DNA from 2 places in the Paenibacillus mucilaginosus 3016 genome. Region 2 is predicted to be linked to the other one. Evidence: a T-box and tRNA genes for the amino acid it is inferred to sense, from the RefSeq annotation. Region 2 holds a T-box; the other holds one or more tRNA genes.
What was found. The T-box of region 2 lies ahead of ileS (isoleucine--tRNA ligase). A T-box ahead of a tRNA ligase gene usually reads a tRNA of that ligase, here a tRNA-Ile.

Region 1: it encodes a tRNA-Ile, which carries the amino acid that the T-box ahead of ileS (isoleucine--tRNA ligase) is inferred to sense. The anticodon was not compared.

Annotation. Positions count from the first base shown of each region.
Region 1 is NC_016935.1:6,388,763-6,394,770, forward strand. It holds gene PM3016_RS26230 (spore germination protein GerPE) at 1-149, opposite strand, end outside; gene PM3016_RS26235 (germination protein GerPD) at 146-331, opposite strand; gene PM3016_RS26240 (spore germination protein GerPC) at 328-942, opposite strand; gene PM3016_RS37585 (spore germination protein GerPB) at 959-1,180, opposite strand; gene PM3016_RS26245 (spore germination protein) at 1,184-1,417, opposite strand; gene PM3016_RS26250 (hypothetical protein) at 1,562-2,029, shown strand; gene PM3016_RS26255 (spore germination protein) at 2,150-2,368, opposite strand; tRNA gene PM3016_RS26260 (tRNA-Leu) at 2,511-2,596, opposite strand; tRNA gene PM3016_RS26265 (tRNA-Ile) at 2,604-2,680, opposite strand; tRNA gene PM3016_RS26270 (tRNA-Met) at 2,700-2,776, opposite strand; gene PM3016_RS38850 (hypothetical protein) at 2,852-3,016, opposite strand; gene PM3016_RS26275 (phosphatidylglycerophosphatase A family protein) at 3,147-3,698, opposite strand; gene PM3016_RS26280 (2'-5' RNA ligase family protein) at 3,858-4,367, shown strand; gene PM3016_RS26285 (hypothetical protein) at 4,526-6,008, opposite strand, start outside.
Region 2 is NC_016935.1:6,498,077-6,504,084, forward strand. It holds gene PM3016_RS26815 (TraR/DksA C4-type zinc finger protein) at 1-331, shown strand, start outside; gene PM3016_RS26820 (DUF5665 domain-containing protein) at 368-718, opposite strand; partial or broken gene ileS (isoleucine--tRNA ligase) at 867-3,634, opposite strand; T-box leader at 3,714-3,969, opposite strand; gene PM3016_RS26830 (DivIVA domain-containing protein) at 4,102-4,581, opposite strand; gene PM3016_RS26835 (YlmH family RNA-binding protein) at 4,797-5,579, opposite strand; gene PM3016_RS26840 (YggT family protein) at 5,595-5,864, opposite strand; partial or broken gene PM3016_RS26845 (cell division protein SepF) at 5,891-6,008, opposite strand, start outside.

The DNA of each region.
Region 1 (6,008 bases), 110 kb from region 2:
CCGTAATAACGAGGGATTTCCCGCTGCACGGCCAAAGCCAGTGAGACCGGTGCAAAATCGACCAGATCCCCTATCAGCAGCGTGGACGCATAGCCTATATCAATGACCCGGATGCTTCCGACGACGGAGGTCCTTATCCCGCTGCTCACTCGGGCTCCTCCGGGTTTAAGGGCTCCAGCGGACCGATAATCAGCGACTCAGGCGGTGTATCGAACACGCTGGAGAGGCGGATAAGGTTCGCATCACCGATCAAGAACAGGGAAGCACTCGCTACCCCTGTAATATGTACGTTGCCCACATGCAGCCCTTTGTTGTCCACGAACAGATTCATGTCCCACCCTCTCCCTTCAGATCAGCTTGCTTCTTCACAAAATACTGCTGCATCCCCCTGCGGACGTCTTCGATCACCCGGGTTTCGACCCACTTCTCCTGCTCCTCCGAAAGCTCGGGCTGTTCTGGATCCCCTGCGGATTTCAGATAATGATCAATCCTTGGCCCCACCTGGTTCTGGAGATCACCGATCATCATATTGTGAAAATCCTTGCCAAACTCCACGCCGTATTGGCGCTCGAGCTCACTGAGCTCAGCCGGACAGGACCGTTCCAGATAATCGAAAACGTTCTTCTGGATACGTGAGAAGGACTCGGACTTTGAGGTATTCGTGCGGATCGTCTCCCCGCCCGCGGTGGCATCCTCCAGGGAAGCCGCGCCAAGACCCGCGGGAGAGAGTCCCACATTCAGCGTTCCTTCGAGCGTATCCACCTTAAGCTGATCAAAATTGTATTCGATTTTCTCGATGGTAATCCCCTTCTGTTTCTTCAGCGTCTCCACTTCCTGTGCCAAGGATTCCACCCGCATCTCCAGCCAGCGGATTCGGTCCGTCTGCCAAGCCAGGTATTCGTTCAGCTTTCGGAAGTACGACTCGGGAGTCATGAGGTTCATCGATTATTCCTCCGTTTCACCTGGGTGATGGCAGCGGAACCAAAGGCAGGGGAGATTGTTCCTCCCCGCTTGCCCCCCCTTCAAAGCCCGGAGCCGGCCCGGTGAATCCGCCCGTATTGTATAAATTGGACAGCGATCGGATGGTGCCCGCCGTTCCAATCTGCAGAACGGATGAATTGGACACGGACCCTATTTTCAATTGGTGGATCACGATCTGTTGATGGATCACCAGCTGCACGACTCACACCACCGCCTTATCTGCCGACGTGATCGTAGAATCGGCGAAGTCCGCGTCATAGGTATTGGTTGTGCTGACCATATTATAAATCCGCAGTCCGTCGCCCGTATTGAATGAGCCTGCTCCGGCAAAGGTTTTGGCCGCAGAGTTCGGCGCGATTTGGATCGAGTCGCCAATATGCACTACGGAGCCTGTACCGACGTTGACAATCTTGATTGCACCTACGACTGCCGGCATGAGCAACACCCTATCCGTTATTGGATTTGATACAGTATATGATTCTGTGCCTTCAAGTATGTTTTTGGCGGGGGAGCGCTCCGCAGGCAATCATGCTTTGGTGCGCGGGGTCATATACTTGAAGCAGCGAGGAGTTGATGACATATGGAGGGTCCGAACCCCAATCCGTTCGAGATGAATTGGAAGCAGTTCGAGCAGTTCTTTGGCGGCAGGATGCCGTTTGCCGGCCAGGCCGGCATGCCGGAGGCCGGTGAAGGGATGGCCTGGGTGGAGAATTACGTGAAGGACGTGCTGCGTCAGGCGATACCCGCTGCGGAGGCGCCGTCCATCAAGCATCATTTTCACTCCGAAATCTTCGATACCCATAAGAGCGTTATCGTCAAAGTGCATATTCCCGACCGGGCCCAGGCACGCCAGCTGCGTCTCCTGCTCAGTGTCAGCCAGGTGCGGCTGGAGAACCTCCCGGATGATAATACGCAGACGATCCGCCTCACCTCGCCCATCGTCCCGGGAAGCTGCAAAGCCGTCTACCGCCAAGGTGTCCTGCAGCTGCATCTTCGCAAACAGGCCGCCGACCATCTGTTTCATGAGATCGATATCCGCTTTTCCTGAAGAGCTCCGGCTGCCGTGCAGTAACCTTTGAATAAAAAAACGCGCACCGTCCGTCTCATCCGTATAGATGAGCGCCAGTGCGCGCACGTTCCCGAATCATCGGAAGGCCGAAGCCTCCGGCTAATTGTTCGCCGTGTTGTTCGAATCAGCGATATCGGGATCCAGGGTGTTGGTGAAGCTTACCAGGGTAAAGGTCGCACTGAAATCGCCGGTATTGCCGCCGCCGGCGCCTGAGGCGCTCTTGGAAGTGCTCTTCGGGGTAATCTGCAGCACGTCGCCGAAGACCAGCTCCCCGTCGTTGCCCGTAATCTTGATCGGTGCCAGAATAATGGAAGGCATAGGGCTTCCTCCTCTGCTTGTAGTGATAAAGTATATGCGAGCGCCCACGAAAAACAACCGTCCATCCTGGCAAAATGAAAAAGGGTTTATCTCCCACGTCCGAAGACGAAATGGAGATAAACCCTATAGTGTCAAAAGCATCTGCCGAAGACCGGGATCGAACCGGTACGGTGGTCACCCACCGCAGGATTTTAAGTCCTGTGCGTCTGCCAATTCCGCCACTCCGGCATGAGAGTGGTGGGCCCTGAGGGACTCGAACCCCCGACCAATCGGTTATGAGCCGACCGCTCTAACCAACTGAGCTAAGGGCCCACAATGGAAGCAGGATGTTTGGTTGCGGGGGCAGGATTTGAACCTGCGGCCTTCGGGTTATGAGCCCGACGAGCTACCGGGCTGCTCCACCCCGCGCCAGTTAGAGATCCAATGCTTTATGGCGACAAAAATAAATATACACCATGCCAAACACAGGAGTCAAGTATAAATTTATACCGTATACCGGACGCCGAAACGCCCTTTGCGCGAACGGAATACCTGCACCTCGGTCGGGCATTCGTATCCATAAATCCACCAGTCCTCTTCCATCCGCTTGGCCAGACAGCCTGCCTGAAACTTGCTGTCGTATAATTTTACCCAATAGATCCAATTCATCGGTTCACGCTCCGCTTGCCAGCCGTTGATGATTTCCTTCCCTTATCATAACCAAAAAGAAGCTTCCTTATTTGGGAGAGAAGCTTCTTCTTGTGCACGGTGTATGAATGAAACCCGGAGCAAGCAGCGGTCAGCTTGCATTCTCCTCCGGTTTGGCGATGTAGGTCACGACACTTTCCTTCTCTTCGAGATCCCGCTGGTGGTGTGCGATACGGGACGAAGCTGAAGAAGCGATGGCGGCGACGAGGTCATCAAGGAACGTATGCACCTGCTTGCCGTTCTTCGTATCCAGCCGCTTAATGATGCCGATCTTATGCTTGTCTAAGTGGCCGAAGGTCGTGACGGCAATGCTCCCGTAGCCGAATACCGAGCCGAGGGCGAGCGTTTCGTCGCACCCGAAGAGGCCTTCATCCGACTCGATGATCGACTGGATCGGTTCCGACAGCAGCCCCTTCTCGGTCAGCATGTCGAGCTCGATCCCGACCAGAATCGCATGCTGGAGCTCGCGCTTCTTCAGCACCGCGTGCACGGAACTCACGCAGTCCTCTAAAGTCAGATGGGGCTGGTAAGGCAGCTGCATTTCCCGAACGATCTCGGCGATATCTTCTATGGTAACCCCGCGCTCTTCCAGTTTCTGATAAACGGCGGTTTTGACTTCGACGCTGTGAACCTGACGCTTCATGGAGATCGCCCCTTTTACCGGAATGCGTTCATTATAACATACAATGATAGCGCTTGCATTAGGCTCGTGCAGGGAAAAGGGACATCTTTTTCCACGGAAGGTTTTTCCCTTGGAATGCTTGCCCAGCAGGCGTTATAATGAATAAAAGGAGGGAATCCCATGTTCTATGGTATCGCCGTATTTCCGTCTCAAGAAATAGCCGAGATCGCAGCGCCGCTGCGCAAACGATATGATCCCCGCGACTTTCTGATCCGTCCGCATCTCACGGTGTACGAGAAGCAGGAGTGGACGCACGAGCAGCTGAATGACGCCATAGCCGTTCTCCATTCCATCGCAGGCGCCTGGAAGCCGTTCCCGCTTCACTTTAACCGGTTCTCCAGCTTCTATCCTGCCAGCAATGTCATCTATATGGCCCTCTCCGATCCGGAACCGATGCGCCGCCTGCATGAAGCCATCGCCCAAGGTCTCCCGCGGCCCGTACCGAAGACTTACACGTATACGCCGCATCTGACGGTCGCTCAGGAGCTTGGTGACGACGAGCTCCACGATGTCCTGTCGAGCCTGAAGAATCAGACGCTGGACCTGCAGTGCACGGTTGACCGGTTCACCCTGCTGCGTCAGGAGCAGAACGGCGTCTGGAAGACGATCAGCGAGTTTGTGCTCTCATAGATTTATACCTAAAGAATCCGCCCTGCGAGGGGCGGATTTTTTCTGTTCCTGATCCTTAAGGAGTTTGGGCGCTTGGCCAGGAACGGACGGCAAAAAGCCGGCCTCTTGGACCGGCTGATCTGCGGTATAAGTAAAGATAATAGTGCAAGAGACAGATTCTACTGTTTGAATGTGCCTACGAGTCGTTTCGCCACTGCGCCATTTTCAGTTGTGAAAGTTTCATATACTTTGATCATAAGCGGGAAACTTCCTTGTGTATTCGTACCACCAAAGGTAAGCTTGTTCTCCCCAGGCAGCAGTCGCCCTTCTCCGATGAAAGGTTTGGTTGCCGTACCTATGAAACTGCCCAAACCATCGTAGAGCTCGAAAAGGAGTCCCGTGGAGCTGGCATCAAGCTGCACCAGATCCTGACGCTTTAGCTCTACAAAAGGTCTTGCACTATAAACGTAACCCTCCGCACTATACGCATAGGAGAGATTTAGGATTTTGAGGGTTACCTCGTACGGATAAGCGACAATGGTTTGATTGAGATCACCCGACGGCTGCAGCGGTACCTTGTATGCCGCGATGGTTGTCTTGTAAGGTGCAGCCAGCTTCGGATCCTGTACTTTCACTCCTAGATCCGTACCAGGCTCCGATAATGGAACCGAATAAGAGTAGTTGATCATGATAGCCGATTTCGGAAGAATCTGCGCGGTAGAGATCTTCTGTCTCGCCCCGGTGTACTCATAGCCGTCGCTGCTTACGAGATCTGCTTGGAAAGTCGGCACCGCCACCGGCTTATCACTCTTGTTGTACAGCTTGAACTTGGCGGTGACCGTCTTCGCGCCTTCTTCGGTATTCTCGTACATATCGAACTGTGCCACCGACACATCCAGCTCCGCCGGAATCAGCTCGCTGCGCTTGTCGAACTGCATGACATCGCCGAGATTGTAAGGCACAACTCTCGTATCCGTCGGCCCGGCCGGCAGCAGAATGTTCAGCCGGCCCACGTAGTAACCGCTGCGGGCCGTATTCACGGCACTCATCGCGCTTGCAGCGCCTGCATCCCCGCCGCCTGCTGCCGCCGCATCCGTACTGCCCGCGCCGGCTGCGGTGCCGGCGGACGAGCCTGCCGCGCTGGCGGCAGATGCCGCTGAAGAGTCGCCTGCCGAACCCGCTGCCGCGCCGCCGAACTGCTCCTCCGTCAGTACGTTCAGCGAGGTCAGCACCGTATCCTGGTCCGTCGGGATCGCGAAGTGAATGTACTTCTCTTCCTTCGGCTGAAGGGATAAGGCTCCCTGCTCTACACGCGAGCCCGCGAACACCTTCTCTTCGTTTCTGCCGTCGATGACGAACGCAGGAATCTCTTCCTTCTTTGCGGATGGATTATAAGCGAGCAGCTGCACGACGAAGACCGTGCCGTTCTGCGTCGATTCCTTCTTGATATTCACCGGCGTGTACTGGATCGGTGAAGTCAGAGTAGGAATGACAAATGCGTCGGACCATTTTTTCACGGCCTTCGGGTCGGTAATGAGCGATTCGCTGCCCTGCCATACGGTGCCGGTTATCGGAGCGGCCACGATCACGGTTTCCGTCTTCGGATAGACGTACACGTCCACGTCCGTCCAGTTGACTTCCGTCAGCGTGATCTCATCCGTG
Region 2 (6,008 bases):
CCCGCCGTTCGGCCGCACGTCCATGGACGATCAGCCGGATCAGAACGGCTTTGACGGCGAAGATGCCTGGCAGATCCTTGAGAGCTACGGCTCCTCGACCTCGCCGGCCTATGCCGAGAACCCGAATGAATCCGACAGCTACAACGAAATCGAGATCGAGGCGGACGAGAATGCCGGCTACGTCGAAGCCTTCGAGAGCTTCGTCGCCACCGATATTTACGGCCAGGCCGTCACGGTGGTCCGCAACGGCACCTACAGGAACTATATGCGCAATGGGGAAGGCTACGGTCTGCTGGAACCCGATCCGACGGAGGAAGACCGCTACGAGTAAGCGAGCGCCGGCCCATAGGCTGACACTCCGGTCGGATCAATACCTCCGCATCTGATATTGGACATGCTCGATCAGGTCGGCGATGAAGCCGCCGATGATCGGCAGATCCAGGGCGCCGAGACCTTTGAGCATATAGAGGAGCCCGGTCGTGAATGCCGTGATGCCGAACGCAATGCCGACGCCGCGGGCCACTCCGCTGATCAGGTTCAGCCAGAGCAGCCGCTTCGGATCGTTCATCAGCTGAAGATACTCGGCGATCTGTTTCTTCTCCATACCGGCGGCAATCTCGGTCACCTTGTCATGCACCTGCTCGAGCAGCTCCTGCTGCCTTCCCGGCAGCGGGGGCCTCTGTGTTTCGGACTTCGGTACGATGCGGTTCGATTCCATCGAAAGCATCCCTCCTCCCGGTCTCGGACCCGGCCGTCATGCCGGGGTAAAACAACAGAACGAGCTGCTCCCGTAGCCCGCTGCTGTCAGCGGGCGGGCCGGGGGGCGGCTCGTTTTTAGCTTACGGGCTTGCCTGGTGTCCGATGCTTTATACGCCTGCGGTCTCCTCGATGACACCTGCGCAGCGTTGGCACAGTGTCGGATGCTCCTCGCTGTGTCCCACTTCCGGTGTCACAATCCAGCAGCGCTCGCACTTCTCGCCCTCCGCGGAGGCCACCTGCACGGACAATCCCTTGAACGCATGCGCGCCTTCCGGTGCCGCAGCGCCCTCCGGATGCACGACAACCGCCGAGACGATGAACAGCAGGTCCAGCCGCTCGAAGCCGCCAAGGAAGGAAGCCACTTCCGCGCTTGGGTAGAGATGGACAGCCGCGCTGAGCGAGTTGCCGATCAGCTTCTCCTTACGCGCCTCCTCGAGGGCCTTCAGCACATCGTCGCGGATGATTCCGAACTGCTCCCACTTGCGCTCCAGCGCTTCGTCGAAGAGGGAGGCGTCCGCTTCCGGCATGTAGGCCAGCTGTACGCTCGGCAGGTCCGCTCCCGGGATGTACTTCCATACCTCGTCCGACGTATGCGGGAGGATCGGCGCAATCAGTTTAGTTATTACCGTGAGCGCTTCGTATAATACCGTCTGCGCGGCGCGGCGCGCCGGGTCCTGCGGCAGGGAGGCATACAGCCGGTCCTTCAGGATGTCGAGGTAGAAGGCGCTCATCTCGACCGCGCAGAAGTGGTGAACGGCCTGGTATACCACGTGGAACTCATAGTTCTCATACGCCGCGACCACACGCTCGATCAGCCGGTTCAGCCGGAGCATCGCATAGCGGTCGAGCTCGCTCATCTCCCGGACGGAGACGCGGTCTGCCGCAGGGCTAAAGTCCGAGAGGTTTCCGAGCAGGAAGCGCAGCGTGTTGCGGATCTTCCGGTAGCCCTCCGACGTCTGGTTCAGGATGTTATCGGAGATGCGCACATCCGATTGGTAGTCCGTCGAGGATACCCACAGGCGGAGAATGTCCGCTCCGAGCTTGTTGCACACCTGGTTCGGATCGACCGTGTTGCCGAGCGACTTGGACATCTTGCGGCCCTCGCCGTCGAGGGTAAACCCGTGGCTCAGGATTCCCTTGTAAGGGGACTGCCCCTTCACGGCAACGCCGGTGATCAGCGAGGAGTTGTACCATCCGCGGTATTGGTCCGAACCTTCCAGATACAGGTCGGCCGGCCACTGGAGCTCTTCGCGCGCTTCCAGCACAGCCATGTGGCTCGAACCGGAGTCGAACCATACGTCCATGATGTCCGTCTCCTTACGGAAATGGTCATGTCCGCACTTGGCGCACGCCGTACCTGCCGGCAGCAGCTCCTTCTCTTCGCGCAAGAACCAGGCGTTCGAGCCTTCTTCTTCGAAGATCTTCGCCACGTGCTCGATCGTCGCCTCGTTCACCAGCGGCTCGTTGCAGCTGCGGCAGTAGAAGATCGGGATCGGCAGCCCCAGGCGCGCTGGCGGGAGATGCACCAGTCGCCGCGCTCTGCGATCATGTTGTGCAGACGGATCTCGCCCCACTCTGGCGTCCAGTTGATCTTCTTGATCTCATCGAGCATCTCGCTGCGGAACTTGTCAATCGAAGCGAACCACTGCTCCGTTGCCCGGAAGATGACCGGCTTCTTCGTCCTCCAGTCATGCGGATACTGGTGCTGAATCGTCGCCTGGTGAAGCAGATGCGCCGATTCCTGAAGCTTCTCGATGACCGCCTTGCTGGCCTTGTCGTAGAACAGGCCTTCGAAGCCCGGCGCTTCGGACGTCATATGCCCCTGGTCGTCGACAGGGCAGAGCACGCCGAGGTTGTAGCGCTGGCCGATGACGAAGTCGTCTTCACCATGGCCCGGCGCCGTGTGTACGCAGCCCGTACCGGCTTCAAGCGTAACGTGCTCTCCGGTCATGACAAGCGACGTACGGTCATAGAACGGATGCTTGCAGAGCACAAGCTCCAGCTCGCTGCCCTTATGGGTTGCGAGAACCTTGACGTCGGTCCAGCCGATCTCCTTCGCAGCCGCTTCGAGCAGGCCCTGTGCCAGCACGAACTTGCGTCCGCCGGTCTCGACGGTGACATAGTCGAAGTCCGGATGCAGCGAGATGCCGAGGTTCGCAGGCAGCGTCCAAGGCGTCGTCGTCCAGATGACGATGGCCGCGTCCTGCGGCAGCTTGCCTTTGCCGTCCGCCACGTCGAAGGCGACATAGATCGAAGAGGACGTCTTGTCCTTGTACTCGATCTCGGCTTCGGCCAGGGCGCTCTCCGAGGAAGGGGACCAATAGACCGGCTTCAGGCCTTTATAGATATAGCCCTTGTTGACCATCCCGCCGAAGAGGCGGATCTGCTGGGCCTCATACTTTGGCTGGAGCGTGATGTAAGGGTTGTTCCAGTCGCCGCGGATGCCGAGGCGCTTGAACTGGGTCTTCTGCTTCTCCACCCACTCGAGGGCATAAGCCTTACAGTAGTCGCGGAATTCCGAGACGCTCATCTTCTTGCGGTCGACCTTTCCGCCGTTGGCGATCGCCTGCTCGATCGGCAGACCGTGCGTATCCCAGCCCGGCACGTAAGGCGCGTCATAGCCCTGCATCGTCTTGAAGCGGACGATGATATCCTTGAGGATTTTGTTCAGCGCATGGCCGATATGAATGTCCCCGTTCGCGTACGGAGGACCGTCGTGCAGAATGAACTTCGGTTTGCCCTTGCGGCTCTTCTGGACCTGACGGTAAATGTCCGTCTCTTCCCAGTGCTGCTGCATCTTCGGCTCCGCCTGCGGAAGGTTCCCCCTCATCGGGAACTCCGTCTGCAGCAGATTCAATGTTTTGCCATAATCCATCTTGCTCTCCACTCCTTCAACTTGTCCGTGTCGGCTTCACCCGCTGCCCGGCAGGCAGCAAAAAAAGACTCCGTCATCCCATAGGGACGAGAAGTCTCGCGGTACCACCCTGATTAAGAACTCCATGGCCGCCATTCACGCATACCTGCGCAGGGCGAACAGGAGTGTCTTCACTCATTGATCGATAACGGGATCGGCCGATACTCTTTACTGGTTGCTTTCAAGAGATGCTCCCGGGGGATCTTCTTCCGGTGCCGAAGTCCGGGCTTCCACCATTCCCCGGCTCGCTGGCTTCGGTCAGAACACGGAATACTCGTCCCGGTCATCGCTTTCGCTCATGTTAACTTTATATGGAGTATAGCCGATAGCAGGTCCGCCGTCAACTTTGGGGCGGGAACAGCGGCTTCGCGGTCCTTGGTCCTCCGGTTCCCGGTGCCTGGGCACCGGGGTGCTTCCCCCTGACGGCCTTACGGCTGCTCGACTTCCGTACGTTCCAGCGAGCTCCAGTCTTCCTTGCTCAGCAGCTCCAGCTGCGCTTCAATCAGCGTGCGGAAGCGGGTACGGTAGATCGACGCCTGCTTCTTCAGCTCTTCGATCTCCATGGAGATTTTGCGCGACTTCGACAGCGACTCATTGATGATGCGGTCCGCATTCTTCTCCGCTTCCTTGATGATGAGCTGCGCTTCTTTCTTCGAATTGTGCTTGACCTCGTCCGCCGCTTCCTGCGCTACGATAATCGTCTTGCTCAGCGTTTCTTCTATATTGGCAAAGTGGTCGAGTCGTTCCTGAATGGTCAGCAGCTGGTTCTGCAGCTCTTTATTTTCACGGATCAGGGCCTCGTAATCCTTGATCACCTGGTCGAGAAATTCGTTGACTTCGTCTTCATCGTACCCGCGAAAGGACCGGCTGAATTCCTTGTTATGTATATCGAGCGGTGTTAAAGCCATCGGTGCACCTCCTGCAAATTTAGCGAAACCAACTTTGTTACTTCGGTATATTCGACACCATCCCAATTTTTCCTGCACTTCGGACCAAAATTTCCCGTAGAATGCGGAAAATCGATGGTTTCAGACGGAATCCGCCCGTTTTTCGGCCTGCCTTCTCCGCCGTTACCTGTGCGACTTACCCCGCTCCTTGCCCGGACAGCAGAAAAAATCGGCAGTCACGAGTACTTGCCGATTTTGACACGGGTTCTTCCCTTTTTGGTGACGCCTTCGATTTCAAGCACCTTGAACCGGCCCGCTCCCTGGAGAGAGACCACATCGCCTTCGCGCAGCGGCTTGCTCGGGTCCTCCTCCTGCTTCCAGTTGACCTTGCAGCGTCCCGCCTTGATCGGCACGAGCACCTTGGCCCGGCTCAGACGGTACACGTCGCTGACGATCCCGTCGAGGCGCAGGGACGCCACGGAGAGCTGAAGCTCCTCGAGCTTCACCTCGGTGAACTGCAGACGCTCGAGCGGCAGCACCTCGGTCATGACATGCACCCGGTGCACCTGGCTCAGGTTGAGCCGGAAGTAGTCCGCAATCTCGGAGGCCACGAGGATGTGGCAGCCGTCCGGCCGCACATGGATGTCGCCTACCTTCTCCCGCTTGATGCCGAGGCTGAGAATCGCGCCCATGTAATCCCCATGGTCGAGATCTTCGAGCTTCTCATCCGGAGAGGTGATCGACAGCAGCGTAATCCCCGGGTCTTCCGATTCCAGCACGCGGTAGTCCGGCGCCACCCAGGCCCGCCGGCGTTCGGCGGAGGGATGGCCGCCGTTCAGCAGAAGCTGCACATCCATGCTGCGGTTGACCAGGGTCGTAAGAATGAAGGCCTGCCGCGGGTCCAGGAAGTCGGTCAGCTTGGCTTCGTGCTGCTCTGCACGGGCCACCCATTCGGCCGCCTTGTCGACGAAACGGTGCTCGTCGGGATGAAAATGCGAGTAGATCTGATCGGTTGACATGGCTGGCTCCGTTCGCTAGACCAGGTAGCTTACGATCGCGATAATCCCTTGGCCCACGAACTGCAGGGCGATCAGGGCGACGATCGGCGAGATGTCGATCATGCCGCCGAGCGGCGGGATAATGCGGCGGAAGATGCCGAGATACGGCTCGCACAGCTTGCCGAGGAACTCACCGATAAAGCTTTCCCGGGCATTCGGCAGCCAGGACAAAAGCACATACGCGATGAGCAGATATTGATAGATTTGAATCAGGGTAGCTACATAGCCGACGATGTTGAAATTCAAGGAGTTCACCTCTCTAAGTATATGCGTTATCCTTCGTGGTTCAAGATCTCCGAGATCGAGCCGTGAATCTCCACCGTATCCGGCGTGCATAAGAAAATGTTCGGCCCGATCTTCGTAGATCGACCCGTTCAGCGCGTAAACGGT